3 regions of the Nonomuraea sp. NPDC049758 genome follow, and region 2 is predicted to be linked to each of the others. Evidence: riboswitches for the same ligand, from Rfam matches in the RefSeq annotation. Region 2 holds a riboswitch; each other region holds the start of a gene.
The links. Region 2 has a riboswitch for cyclic di-AMP ahead of AB0J46_RS13190 (C40 family peptidase). Riboswitches for the same ligand answer to the same signal wherever they lie in the genome.

Region 1: linked by a shared signal. The riboswitch ahead of AB0J46_RS15935 (C40 family peptidase) and the one ahead of AB0J46_RS13190 (C40 family peptidase) in region 2 are both predicted to bind cyclic di-AMP.
Region 3: linked by a shared signal. The riboswitch ahead of AB0J46_RS17690 (NlpC/P60 family protein) and the one ahead of AB0J46_RS13190 (C40 family peptidase) in region 2 are both predicted to bind cyclic di-AMP.

What each region holds. Positions count from the first base shown of each region.
Region 1 covers NZ_JBFAMZ010000005.1:348,659-352,840, reverse strand. The annotation lists gene AB0J46_RS15945 (NYN domain-containing protein) at 1-524, shown strand, start outside; gene AB0J46_RS15940 (NlpC/P60 family protein) at 657-1,583, shown strand; cyclic di-AMP (ydaO/yuaA leader) riboswitch at 1,934-2,097, shown strand; gene AB0J46_RS15935 (C40 family peptidase) at 2,228-2,710, shown strand; gene AB0J46_RS15930 (hypothetical protein) at 2,864-3,697, shown strand; gene AB0J46_RS15925 (M48 family metalloprotease) at 3,709-4,182, shown strand, end outside.
Region 2 covers NZ_JBFAMZ010000004.1:363,618-367,799, forward strand. The annotation lists gene AB0J46_RS13180 (branched-chain amino acid aminotransferase) at 1-13, opposite strand, end outside; gene AB0J46_RS13185 (3-isopropylmalate dehydrogenase) at 214-1,260, opposite strand; cyclic di-AMP (ydaO/yuaA leader) riboswitch at 1,360-1,518, shown strand; gene AB0J46_RS13190 (C40 family peptidase) at 1,549-2,112, shown strand; gene AB0J46_RS13195 (NAD(P)-dependent alcohol dehydrogenase) at 2,096-3,088, opposite strand; gene AB0J46_RS13200 (DUF2306 domain-containing protein) at 3,270-3,905, shown strand; gene AB0J46_RS13205 (response regulator transcription factor) at 3,878-4,182, opposite strand, start outside.
Region 3 covers NZ_JBFAMZ010000006.1:162,216-166,397, reverse strand. The annotation lists gene AB0J46_RS17695 (LuxR C-terminal-related transcriptional regulator) at 1-171, shown strand, start outside; gene AB0J46_RS17690 (NlpC/P60 family protein) at 242-1,285, opposite strand; cyclic di-AMP (ydaO/yuaA leader) riboswitch at 1,292-1,443, opposite strand; gene AB0J46_RS17685 (amino-acid N-acetyltransferase) at 1,731-2,300, shown strand; gene AB0J46_RS17680 (RDD family protein) at 2,386-4,017, shown strand; gene AB0J46_RS17675 (RDD family protein) at 4,124-4,182, shown strand, end outside.

The DNA.
Region 1 (4,182 bases), on a different contig from region 2:
GGGAGCTGGCGCTGCCCACCACGATCAGCAGGCCCGCCGACTCCGTCGCGGCCAGCACCGGCGAGCGTCCCGGGGTGCGCGGGGTGCCCGCGCGGGCCCTGGCCGACGACGACCCGCAGCTCCTCGACCAGCTCCTGGCGCTGCCGCAGGTCCACCTGATCATCGACGGCTACAACGTCACGAAGACCGGCTACGGCACGCTCACCCTCGCCGACCAGCGCAACCGGCTGATGACCGGCCTCGGCGGGCTGGTGGCCCAGACCCGGGTCGAGGTGACGGTGGTCTTCGACGGCGCCGAGCTCAACGCGCCGGTGCAGGTGGTGGCGCCGCGCGGGGTGCGGGTGCTGTTCAGCGCGCCGGGGGAGATCGCCGACGACCTGATCCGCCAGCTCGTCCGGGCCGAGCCGCCCGGCCGGGCCATGGCCGTCGTCTCCTCCGACCGCGAGGTCGCCGAGTCCGTACGCCGGATGGGCGCCAGACCGGTTCCGTCCGGTCTGCTGCTGCGCCGGTTGGGCCGCGCATAAGTTACGAATTAGCACTATTGGCGAGACCCCACCCGCCACTTCTGTACTATTTCGCCCCAGGTGTAATCCCTGGGAGGCGACGCTGTGAGGTTTGGCCGGGTGACGGTGGCCGCGGGTCTCGCGATCGGACTGATGACGGTCCCGATGGGTGCGGCGCTCGCTGATCCCAAGCCCACCCTCAAACAGGCCAAGGCCAAGCTGGAGAAGCTGAACGACAAGGCCGACAAGGTCGTCGACCGGTACAACACGGCGACCGAGAACTACAAGAAGGCCAAGAACGCCTACACCAGCCTCAACGACCGTTACAAGCAGAAGCTGCAGACGGTCGCCGACCTCCGCGCCGAGATCATCAGGGTGGCGGTGGACTCCTACAAGCTGGGCGGGGACGTCACCTCCCTGCCCGGCATGGTCGGCGTCGAGGACCCCGAGAACCTGCTGGCCGGGCTGGCGATGGCCGGGCAGCTCTCGCGCGAGCGGCTGGAGAAGCTGGCCGCGTTCGACCGCGAGAACAAGGGGCTCAAGGCCGAGCGCGACAACGCCGAGACCGCGCTGGCCGACGCCGACAAGGAGCGGGACGCCGTCCAGCGGGAGCGGGCCGAGGTGCTGAAGCTGGTCGGCCAGCAGAAGAAGCTCCTGGACAAGCTGGGGGCCTACAACCCGGGCAACCCCAACAGCACCGGCATCAAGTACACCGGTCCCGCCTCGGGCAATGCGGCCGCCGTCCTGAACTTCGCCTTCGCCCAGGTGGGCAAGCCGTACATCTACGGGGGCACGGGCCCGCGCGGCTACGACTGCTCAGGGCTGACCCAGGCCGCCTGGCGCGCCGCCGGCGTCTCACTGCCGCGGACGACGTGGCAGCAGTGGGCCTGGGGCGCGAGCCGGAAGGTGGACCTCAAGGACCTCCAGCCGGGTGACCTCATCTTCAGCGAGGGGCTCGGGCACGTCAGCATCTACGCGGGGGGCGGCAAGATCGTCCATGCGCCGCAGACGGGCGACGTCGTCAAGGTCGTCCGCCTCGCCGACTACCGCCGCCCGCTCGTCGGAGCCGTCCGCCCCTGACTCGGCCCCCGCCCGAATCGCGGGCGGTTTCGGCGTGCCCATGATCGCTGGGGCGAACGGGACAAACGGGGCGAAAGTGCCCTGACAACCGCGTGTGCCGGGAAGTGTGAGAAGGGTCACAAAGCGGTAACGGAACCCTCTGGTCGAGCAGGGGTTTCACCCTTTACTTACACCTTTATCTGATCTTTACAGGCCGTGTCTCCCTTTGCCAAATCTTGACCCCTCGGCGTAGTTTCTGGCGTCGCGGTCAGCAAGCCATGCGCACCGCGAACCGACATCGGAACCCCCGATGCGGACCAGATGAAAATCCAGCGGTCGCCGCCGATATCCCCGTTAAGGCACATCCATCGGGCGGCGACCTGCCGAGTCCGTGCAGCCAGGAGGCACGGAGCCGGGGACCCAAAGATCCCGTAATCCCCCGGGATCAGGGGTGAATCGGCGCGTCATCGCGCCGTAGGGCGACTTCCAGGCCCGAATCCGTCAGCTAACCCGGTAGGCGTTCGTGGAAGACACAAGGAGAAATCCTGTCTACCTCCCTGCATAACCCCCGTCTGTCCCGTCTTGCCCTGAGGGGCGTCGCACTCACGATGACCGTGACGGCCGGAGGTGCGGTTCTCCATGCCGTGCCGGCCGGGGCGCAGACGGTGAGCGAATCGGCCGCCAGGCTCACCGCGGTGTCCAGCACCGCCAAGGCGGCCACTGCGAAGTCGGCCAGGTCGGCGAAGACCGCCAGGTCTGCCAAGTCGGCGAAGGCCGCGCGGCAGGCGTCGAAGGCCCGCAGGGCCGTCGCCGTCGCCAAGCATCAGGTCGGCGACCCGTACCGGTACGGGGCCACGGGCCCTGGTGCGTTCGACTGCTCCGGACTCGTCCAGTACGCCTGGAAGAAGGCCGGAGTACGACTCCCGCGCGTGACGAACAGCCAGTTCGCCCGCATCAAGCGCAAGGTCTCCTGGCGCAATCTCAAGCCGGGCGACCTGATGTTCTTCAACGGGCTGGGCCACGTCGGCATGTACGTCGGCCACGGCAAGATGGTCCATTCGCCGCGGACCGGCGAACGGGTGCGCATCGACAAACTGGGCGGATGGCGGAAGTCGTCGTTCGTCGGCGCGGTGCGTCCCGGCGCGTGACAACGGGCCCCGCCCGGACCCTCCCCGGTCCGGGCCGGGGCCTGTCGCATGCCCGGCCCCGAGCAGGGCCCGATCCGGCCAAGGGCCCGGCTCTGTGGAGGGTCCGGCCTCGGGAAGGGGCCGGGAGGGGCGTGGGCCTACTAGCATCGGGCCGTGTCCTCGCAGGTGCGTCCGTCCCTTCGCGGTCCGCGTCTGCTCCTTCCGGTCCTGCTGCTGTCGACGGCGGTGCTCGTGGTGGCCGACGCGCCGCCCGCCGTCGTCCTGCCCGCCGGGGCGCGCGGGTTGTGGAGCGACGGCGGTCAGGTGGCCCGCGGCGCGCGGTCCGTGGTCGTGGGGCACCGCGCAGAGCCCGGCGTGCTCGCCGATCTGGCCCGCCGCGCGGACCTCGCCGGACGGCGGGTGTCCGCGATGCTCGGCCGGCCGGTGCGCGCGCTGGTCATCGTGCCGGACTCCGACGCCGAGGCGGCCGGGCTGGCCGGCACGGGCCCGCTGGACGGGCTGGCCGCGGTGGCCGACGGCGCCAGGGTGATCGTCGTGCCCGGCTCCTTCGCCCGGCTCACCCCCACGGGACGCGACGTCGTCCTCACCCATGAGCTCACCCACGTCGCCGCGGGCACCGACCGGCTGCCCGTCTGGCTCTACGAGGGGTTCGCCGACTACGTGGCCTACCGCGACGCCGGGCTCCCCGTCGGGACGGCCGCCGCCGAACTCGCCGCCGACGTACGGGCCGGCCGGCTGCCGAGCGAGTTGCCCGGACCTGCGGCTTTCGCCCCCACGGCGGCCGATCCCGGACGGCTCGCGCGGGCGTACCAGGAGGCCTGGATGGCGTGTCGCTTCCTCGCAGACCGGTTCGGTGACGGGACCCTGGTACGGCTCTACCGTGATGCCCGCGTGGCCGGCGTCGATCAGGCGCTCGCCTCTGTGGGGCTCACCGCCGAGACCCTGGCGGCACGGTGGCGCGAGTACGTACGAGAGCAGCTCGCGTGAAGGGGAGGCAGATGAGCGAGCGGAACGACCAGCCCCGGGAAGGGGACGAGCCCGCCGGAGCGGTCGCCGGAGGGGCCGACGAGCCCGGCACGGCGGTCGCGGCGGCGCACGGCGGCGGTGTGGCCATCAGGGACGACGGCGGGGACCGGCCCGGCGACGGTGCACCGCCGGAGCCGTCCGGCACCAACGAGCCCCCCGAGTCCCCGGGCCACCCCGACGACCCCGACTATCCGGACGCCCGCCCCGACGCGGACGCCGACCCCGACACCGAGGACCCCCGTCACCCCCGACCCCCCACCCCCGACGACCGCCCCCACGCGACCCGCGCCGACGCCCGGCCCCCCGCGCAGGCAGCCGAGGGCCCGGACGCCCCCAGCAAGAGCCCCGAAGACCCCGACGAGCACCCGGACCGCCCCGGAAAGGGCGGCAAAGGCGGAGACGAGGGCAAAGGCAAGGGCAAGGGTCGCGGCAAGGGCGCGGGCGAT
Region 2 (4,182 bases):
GAGCGATGGTCATGACGAAGGTCCTTCTCTCTACGAATCTGCGACTTCGAAAGCTGATTCTGTTAGCTACTGCCCGCGAGCAGTATTCGTACTTCCTAGTGTCTCGCGATTTGGGATGGCAAGAGGCAGTTGGGGTGGTTAGATCCGGCGAACGCGAAAAAGCGCCTGGCAGTCCGCGTTCGGACCGCCAGGCGCGTGCGGGGCTAGGCGGTCCTAGCCGGCTACTCGCGCGGCGATGTCGTCGCCGATCTCGCTGGTCGAGCGGCCGGCGCGGCCGGTCACCCGCTCGGCGATGTCGGCGGCCACGGCCTGCTCGACCTTGGCGGCCTCGGCGTGCAGGCCGAGGTGGTCGAGGAGCATGCCCACGGACAGGATGGTGGCGGTCGGGTCGGCCTTGCCCTGACCGGCGATGTCGGGGGCGCTGCCGTGCACCGGCTCGAACATGCTCGGCGAGGTGCGCTCGGGGTTGATGTTGCCGCTGGCCGCCAGGCCGATGCCGCCGGCGATCGCGGCGCCGAGGTCGGTGATGATGTCGCCGAACAGGTTGTCGGTGACGATCACGTCGAAGCGCTCGGGCTGGGTGACGAAGAACATCGAGGCCGCGTCGATGTGGCTGTAGTCGGTGGTGACGTCGGGGAACTCCGCGGCCACGCGGTTGACCGTGCGCTGCCAGAGGTCGCCGGCGAAGGTGAGCACGTTCGTCTTGTGGACGAGCGTGAGCTTCTTGCGGGGCCGCGACTGAGCCTTCTGGAAGGCGTACCGCACGACGCGCTCGACGCCGTGGGCGGTGTTCAGCGACTCCTGGGTGGCGATCTCGTGCGGCGTGCCGCGGCGCATGACGCCGCCGGTGCCCGCGTAGAGGCCCTCGGTGCCCTCGCGGACGACGACCATGTCGATGTGCTCGGCGGTGGCGCCGGCCAGCGCGGTCTCGACGCCGGGGAACAGCTTGACCGGCCGCAGGTTGACGTAGTGGTCGAACTCGAACCGGAGCTTGAGCAGCAGGTCGCGCTCCAGGATGCCGGGCGGCACGCTGGGGTCGCCCACGGCGCCGAGCAGGATCGCGTCGTAGCCGCGCAGCTCTTCGAGCACCGCGTCGGGCAGGGTCTCGCCCGTGCGGTGGTAGCGGGCTGCGCCCAGGTCGTAGTGGGTGGGCTCGATCTTCGTGCCCACGGCCTCCAGGACCTTGAGCCCTTCGGCTACGACCTCGGCGCCGATGCCATCCCCGGGGATGACGGCCAGGCGGATGTTACGCGACTCCATGGGCGGTACCTTACCGGCTCGTCTCGGCTGACGAACACATCATCTCAACAACCGGACAATCCGTTTTGGGGGGATTGCGACCTTTTGACCGTTTCGTTAGAGTCCGTCGAGCCTAATCCACGCAGCCGCTGCGTGGAGCCGGGGACCCACCTTTCCCCCCGGGGCGAATCGGCTGCGCCTCCCCCCGAGGAGCCGCCGTAGGGCTACTTCCAGGCCCGAGCCCGTCAGCTAACCCGGTCGGCCACGTGGAAGGACAGTCCCCTGTCTAGCATCGCCATCCTTGTGGCGGTGGCAGCGGGCGCCGCAGGTCTCGTGCCTGCCGCTCCCGCGGCTCCCGCCGCTCCGGCCGCCCCCACCCCCTCCATCACCCTCACCGGCCCCCAGGTGAAACAGGTCCAGGAACGGCACGTGCCGAAACCGGCCTGGAAGGTCGCCCTCGAATACGCCATGGACAAGCGCGGCACCCCGTACGTGTGGGGCGGCGCCAGCGAACGGGGCTACGACTGCTCGGGCCTCATGCTCCGGGCCTACGAGGACGCCGGCATCGAGCTCCCCAGAACCGCCGCGGAGCAGTACGGCGCCTTCTCCAGGAAGATCGCCTGGAAGGACCTCAAGCCAGGCGACCTGGTGTTCTTCAGCGGCCTCGGCCACGTCGGAATGATCTCCAAGCCCGGCTACATGGTCCACTCCCCCCACACCGGCGACGTGGTGAAGGAGGAACGCCTGTCGCAGTGGCGCAGGCAGGCCTTCGTCGGCGCGGTACGCCCCGACCCCAAGGGCGTCAAGCGCTGGGCCGACTACAAGCAGCTCCAGAAGGCCCCCGCCCCCGCCATGCTCACCGCGACCCTGTGACGACGACCTTCCCCGGGGCGTGCCCCTCCTCCTGGTAGCGGACGGCCGCCGGGAGCTCGCCGAAGGGGAAGGTCCTGTCGATGACCGGGGTGACCGCGCCCCGCTCGATCAGCCCGGTCAGCATCAGCAGGTTCGCCCTGTTGCTCCCGCAGCGGACGACGTCCGCCCTGACGATCCGCTGCGGGACGAAGGGCCCCGACGCGAGCGCGGCGAACATGTGGCCGGCCGGCTGCACCCAGCGGCCGGCCGGCCCGCCGACCAGCACGTACGTGCCCTGCCTGGTCAGCACGCGGCGGCAGTCCGCTACCCGGCGGCCGCCCGCCACGTCGAGCAGCAGGTCGAAGCGCCGGCCCGAGGCCGCGAAGTCCTCCTTGGTGTGGTCGATGACGTCGTCCGCGCCGAGCGAGCGGACCAGGTCCGCGTTCCGCCCGCTGCACACGCCCGTGACGTGCGCCCCCAGCGCCTTGGCGAGCTGCACGGCGAACGTGCCCACGCCGCCGGACGCGCCGTTGACCAGCACCTTCTGGCCCGGCTGGAGGCGTCCCTCGTCACGCAGCGCGATCAGCGCGGTGTTGGCCGCCATCGGCACCGCCGCCGCCTGCTCGAACGACAGGCCCGCCGGTTTGGGCGCCACCTCGCCCTGCCGCAGGCAGACGTACTCGCCGAAGCCGCCCCCCAGCGACATCGCGTACACCTCGTCGCCGGGACGGAACAGCGTGACGTCCTTGCCGGCCGCCTCGACCTCCCCCGCCACGTCGGCCCCGAGGACGGCGATGCGCGGCCGTCGCAGCCCGACCCCGCCGCCCATGACCCGGGCCAGGTACGGCTCCCCCCGCATGAAGTGCCAGTCGTAGGGCTGCACGGACGTGGCCCGCACCCGGACCAGCACCTCGTCGTCGCGCGGCACGGGCCGCTCCACGTCGGTCAGGACGAGTTGGTCGGGCGAGCCGAACGAGCGCAGGACGTACGCCTTCATCGTTTTCTCCCTCGTGCCGCTGATGTGCCGCCAGTGTGGGCGTGACCTGCGCGGACGCTCAACGGTCGAAAGGCGACGGCTCGATGGCCGAAAGTACGACCGCCCGCCCGCCGATGGTGCGAATCAGGACCGGCCGTCCGCGCGATGACCGGGCACGGGCGCGGACGGCACGCTCTCGGGCATGAGATGGATCGCACCCGCCGGGCTGCTCGCGCTCAGCGTCGTCCCGCTGGTCGCCGGCGCACTCCGGCTGACCGAACTGGCCGCCGGCGCCCCCGTCACGGCGGACAACGCGCGCTTCTTCGCCATGCCCGTGCCGGTGTTGCTGCACATCCCGGCTTCCCTGGTGTTCTGCGTCCTCGGCACGTTCCAGTTCCAGGCCCGGTTCCGGGCCGGGCGGCCGGGGTGGCACCGCGCGGCGGGGCGGGTGCTGGTGGCGTGCGGGCTGGTCGCGGCGTTGTCGGGGGTGTGGCTGACGCTCTTCTCCGACCTTCCCGCCGGCGACGGGACGCTGCTGGCCGCCTTCCGGCTGCTGTTCGGGACGGCCATGGCCGCCTGCCTCCTGCTCGGCCTGGCCGCGATCCGGCGGCGCGACGTGGCCCGGCATCGCGCCTGGATGACCCGCGGGTACGCGATCGGGCTCGGCGCGGGCACGCAGGCGTTCACCCTGGCGTTCGGGCTGGCCGCCTTCGGGCCGCCCGGCGAGCTCGGCCGGGCGCTGCTCGTCGGCGCGGGCTGGGTGATCAACCTGGCGGTGGCCGAGTGGGTCGTCCGCAGAACCCTTGGAGGTCAGGTGCGTACGCGGTCGGTCTCGTAGGCCCACATGGCGATCTCGACGCGGTTGCGCACGCCGAGCTTGGTCATCAGGCTCGCGACGTGGCTCTTGACCGTGCTGAGCGAGATGTGCAGCTCGCGGGCGATCTCGCTGTTGGTCCGGCCGCGGGCCACGGCGCGCAGGATCTCCTCCTCGCGGCCGGTGAGCGCCTCGACCGGCTGCGCGGGCGCCTCCGTACGCCCGGCCCCGGCGAACGCGGCCAGCAGGCGCGCGGTCACGCTCGGAGCGATGAGCGCCTCGCCGCCGGCCGCCGCGGTCA
Region 3 (4,182 bases), on a different contig from region 2:
TTGGCGTTACTGGCCGAGCTGGCCAGGGGAGTGACCGTCGATCGGGTAGGCAGGCGGCTGGACATCAGCGGACGGACCGTACGGCGCAGGCTGAGGGGCATCTGCGACCGCATCGGCGTGGCCACGGCGATCGAGGCCGTGGCATGGGCGGCGCGCCGCCAGCTCATCTAGCGGCGCTCATCTGGCGGCGCTCATCATCTAGTGACGCTGGGCGAAGTGACGCTGGGCGAACCGGCGCGGGTCAGTCCGCGATGCGCACGCCGCCGGCGAACGGCCGCCCGCCGATCGGGGCGACCCGCACGACGTCACCCGTCCGTGGGGCGTGGACCATCATGCCGCCGCCGATGTAGATGCCGACGTGGTGCAGGTCGCTGTAGAAGAACACCAGGTCGCCGGGGCGCAGCTGGTCGCGGCTGACGTGCGTGCCGGCCGTCCACTGGTCGCCGGTGTAGTGGGGGAGCGAGATGCCCACACGCTGGTAGGCGGCCATCACCAGACCGGAGCAGTCGTAGGAGCGGGGCCCTTCCGCGCCCCACACGTACGGCTTGAGCTGCTGGGTGAGGGCCCACTTGACGGCCTGGGCGGCCTTGCCGTCGCCGATGACCGGCAGGTTGACGCGCACGGCCCGGGTGCCGGGACGGCCCGCCTCGCCGACGGCCCGCCGGTAGAGGTTGCTCTCGACCTTGGTGACCAGCTTGGTGATCTTCGAGCGCTTGCTCTCCAGATCGGTGACGATCTTCTGAACCTCGGCGATGCGGGTCTTGGCGCCGGCCCTGGCCCGCTCGGCGGCCTCCATGGCCCTGGCGAGCTGGTTGACCTCCTCGCCCTGCTGCTGTTCGAGCGCGTACGTGGTCGCGGCCCGGTCGAGGAAGGTCTCGGGGTCGCCGGACTGGGCGAAGGCCAGGGCCTTGTCCAGGCCGCCGGTGATGTAGGCGTTCTGGGCGAGCAGCGAGGCCCTGGCGCGCTTGGCGGCCAGGTCGGACTCGCTGGTGGCCAGGATCTTCTGGGCGGAGTCGTTGGCCTTCTGGGCCGCCTTCAGCCGTTCGCGCTGCTCGTTGTACTGCTCGGCCAGCGTCTCGATCTCTTCGTGCAGCTTCTCCACCTGGTCGGAGAGCTCGGAGAGCGACGGCTTCGGGTCGGCGGCGGCGGAACCGACGGGGACGGTGAACAGCATCGCGGCGACGGTGACGCCGATGACGCCGAGGCGGCGTGCGCGCCTGGCCTGCTCCTGGGGGCGGGCGTGCCTGCCCCCGGACTTCCCCGAGCGGTCGAACGTCCGCTTCACCAACCGAGCTCCTCTCATCGACGCCGGCCGGGTTAGCTGACGGGTTCGGGCCGGAGCAGCCCTACCGAGATGGTCGGATTCACCCCAAGTGGTGGCGCCAGGTGCTCGCCGCCGTTGGTTCCCCGGCTTCCCTTGCGGGAATTGGGCGTGTCTTTCCGCGCGCATTACGCGGAGAACATCGTCGCTGGACACTAATGCACTCCGGGTTCACGCTCAACCGGAACTGCCGAGTCTGTAGAGGTTTCACAACTGAAGGGTCACAAGGTGATCTCGTGGGTAGCCGTACGGAAGCGGGCTTCTGCACCTTTTGTCCAGCATTCGGGGTGCTGAGGTCTGGAGGAAAGCTCCAAGTCGGCCCGTGTTCACCTGACCACGGGATGTGATGAGATGCCCGAGACGTGGGATTTAGGGCCGAGCCGTAATGAGATCTGTACCCTGGAGAGCCATGGAGCAGGTGGCCGAAGTGGCAGTCCCCGAGACCGCGGTCGTGGTCAGGCGTGCGCGCACGCCCGACGTGCGTGCGATCAGGCGTCTCGTGGACACCTACGCGGGCGCGGGGCCGCGGCTCCTGGAGAAGGCCACGGTCACGCTGTACGAGGACGTCCAGGAGTTCTGGGTGGCCGAGCGGGGCGGGGAGGTCGTCGGCTGCGGCGCGCTCCACGTGCTCTGGGAGGACCTCGCCGAGGTCCGTACGGTGGCCGTCGATCCCGCGTGCCGGGGGCTGGGGGTCGGGCGGCGGATCGTCTCGGCACTCGTCCGGCAGGCGAAGGATCTGGGGCTGCGGCGTGTATTCTGTCTGACTTTTGAGGTCGACTTCTTCGCGAGGCACGGTTTCCGCCCCATCCAGGGCACGCCGGTCTCACCCGAGGTCTACGCCGAGTTGCTGGCCTCGTACGACGAGGGTGTGGCGGAGTTCCTTGATCTGGAACACGTCAAACCGAACACCCTTGGCAACACCCGCATGCTGCTGCATCTGACATCGGGTGACGCGGACCTTGACCACTTGGAAAGGTGATTGTTGATACCTATGTCGATACGTTGGGCAGCACAGGCATGTGTCCTGACACGTGCCACATGCGCACTCGAAGCGAGGTGACACGGTGAGCACCGGACAGCCGCCGTACCCACAGGACGATTCCGGCGAGAACCCCGAGTACGGTCAGCACCACGGCCGTCGGCCCGGCGAGCCCGACCCGGACGTGACTGTGGTCGGCTACCGGGCGGACGATGCCTTCGGCCAGCCCCCATACGGTCAGCAGCAGCAACAGGGCTATGGCCAGCAACAGCAGTACGGCCAGCAACAGCAGCAGTACGGCCAGCAGCAGGGCTACGGCCAGCAGCCGCAGTCCTCGGGCCAGCAGTACACGCAGCCCGGCTACGGCCAGGAGGCCCAGTACGGCCAGCAGGCCGCCCCGGGTCAGCAGGGCTACGGCCAGCAGCAGGGCTACGGTCAGCAGCCGCAGTCCTCGGGCCAGCAGTACACGCAGCCCGGCTACGGCCAGGAGGCCCAGTACGGCCAGCAGGCCGCCCCGGGTCAGCAGGGTTACGGTCAGCAGCCGCAGTCCTCCGGCCAGCAGTACACGCAGCCCGGCTACGGCCAGGAGGCCCAGTACGGCCAGCAGGGTTACGGCCAGCAGCCCGCCTCGGGCCAGCAGTACGCCCAGCCCGGCTACGGCCAGCAGGCCGCCTCGGGTCAGCAGGGTTACGGCCAGGAGGCCCAGTACGGCCAGCAGGCCGCCCCGGGCCAGCAGGGCTACGGTCAGCAGCCGCAGTACGGCCAGCAACCGCAGTCGCTACCCGACTACGGCCAGCAGCAGGGCTACGGCCAGGAGGCCCAGTACGGCCAGCAGGCCGCCTCGGGCCAGCAGGGCTACGGCCAGCAGCCGCAGTCCTCGGGCCAGCAGTACGCCCAGCCCGGCTACGGTCAGCAGGCCGCCTCCGGGCAGCAGGGTTACGGCCAGGAGGCCCAGTACGGCCAGCAGGGCTACGGCCAGCAGTCGCAACCCGACTACGGCCAGCAGCAGGGCTACGGCCAGGAAGCCCAGTACGGCCAGCAGGGCGGCTACGCCCAGCAGCAGTACGGCGACCAGCAACAGGGTTACGGCCAGCAGTACGGCGACCAGCAGCAGTACGGCCAGGCCTACGGCCAGCAGCAGCAGTCGCAGCCCTACGGCCAGCCCGGCTACGGCCAGCCCTACGGTCAGCCCGTCGGCGTACAGCCTCCGGGCGCTCCGGCCCCCCTGGCGGAGTGGTGGCAGCGTCTGGTCGCGAGGATCATCGACGGCGTCATCCTCGGCGTCGTGAACTTCGTGGTCAGCCTCATCCTGGGCCTGCTCGCGGTCGGTTACGACTCGGCGACCGGCCTGACCTCCGGCCTCCTGTCCGCCTTCGTCATCACCCTCCTGTCGTCGATCGTGACGACCGCCGTCTGGGTGTGCTACGAGTTCTTCCTGACGAAGATGAACGGCCAGACGGTCGGCAAGATGGTCATGGGGATCAAGGTCGTGCCGGTGGGCCAGGCCCTTCCTCCGGGCGGGCTCGCGTCCGACCTGGCGATCAAGCGCGCCGGCGTCACCTGGGGCGGCTACATCCTGAGCTGGATCCCGTTCCTCGGCCCGCTGCTCGCCTGGGCGTGCGTCGCGGTCAACGGCGCCTCGCAGCTGTGGGACAAGCCGCTGCAGCAGACGTTCGCGGACAAGTTCGCGGGCACGGTGGTCGTGAAGATCAAGTAATCCCGCGTCAGCGTAAAACAGGGGCCGGCTTCCCGCCGGCCTCTGTTTTGTGTGTGCGGGGCGTACCAAAATGGGGGGTACGACCGCCGACCGCGTGAGGTGGGATATGGCCGGGACACCGTCGTGGCCGGGCGCCGTGCCCGCGGAATGGTGGGAACGCCTCGC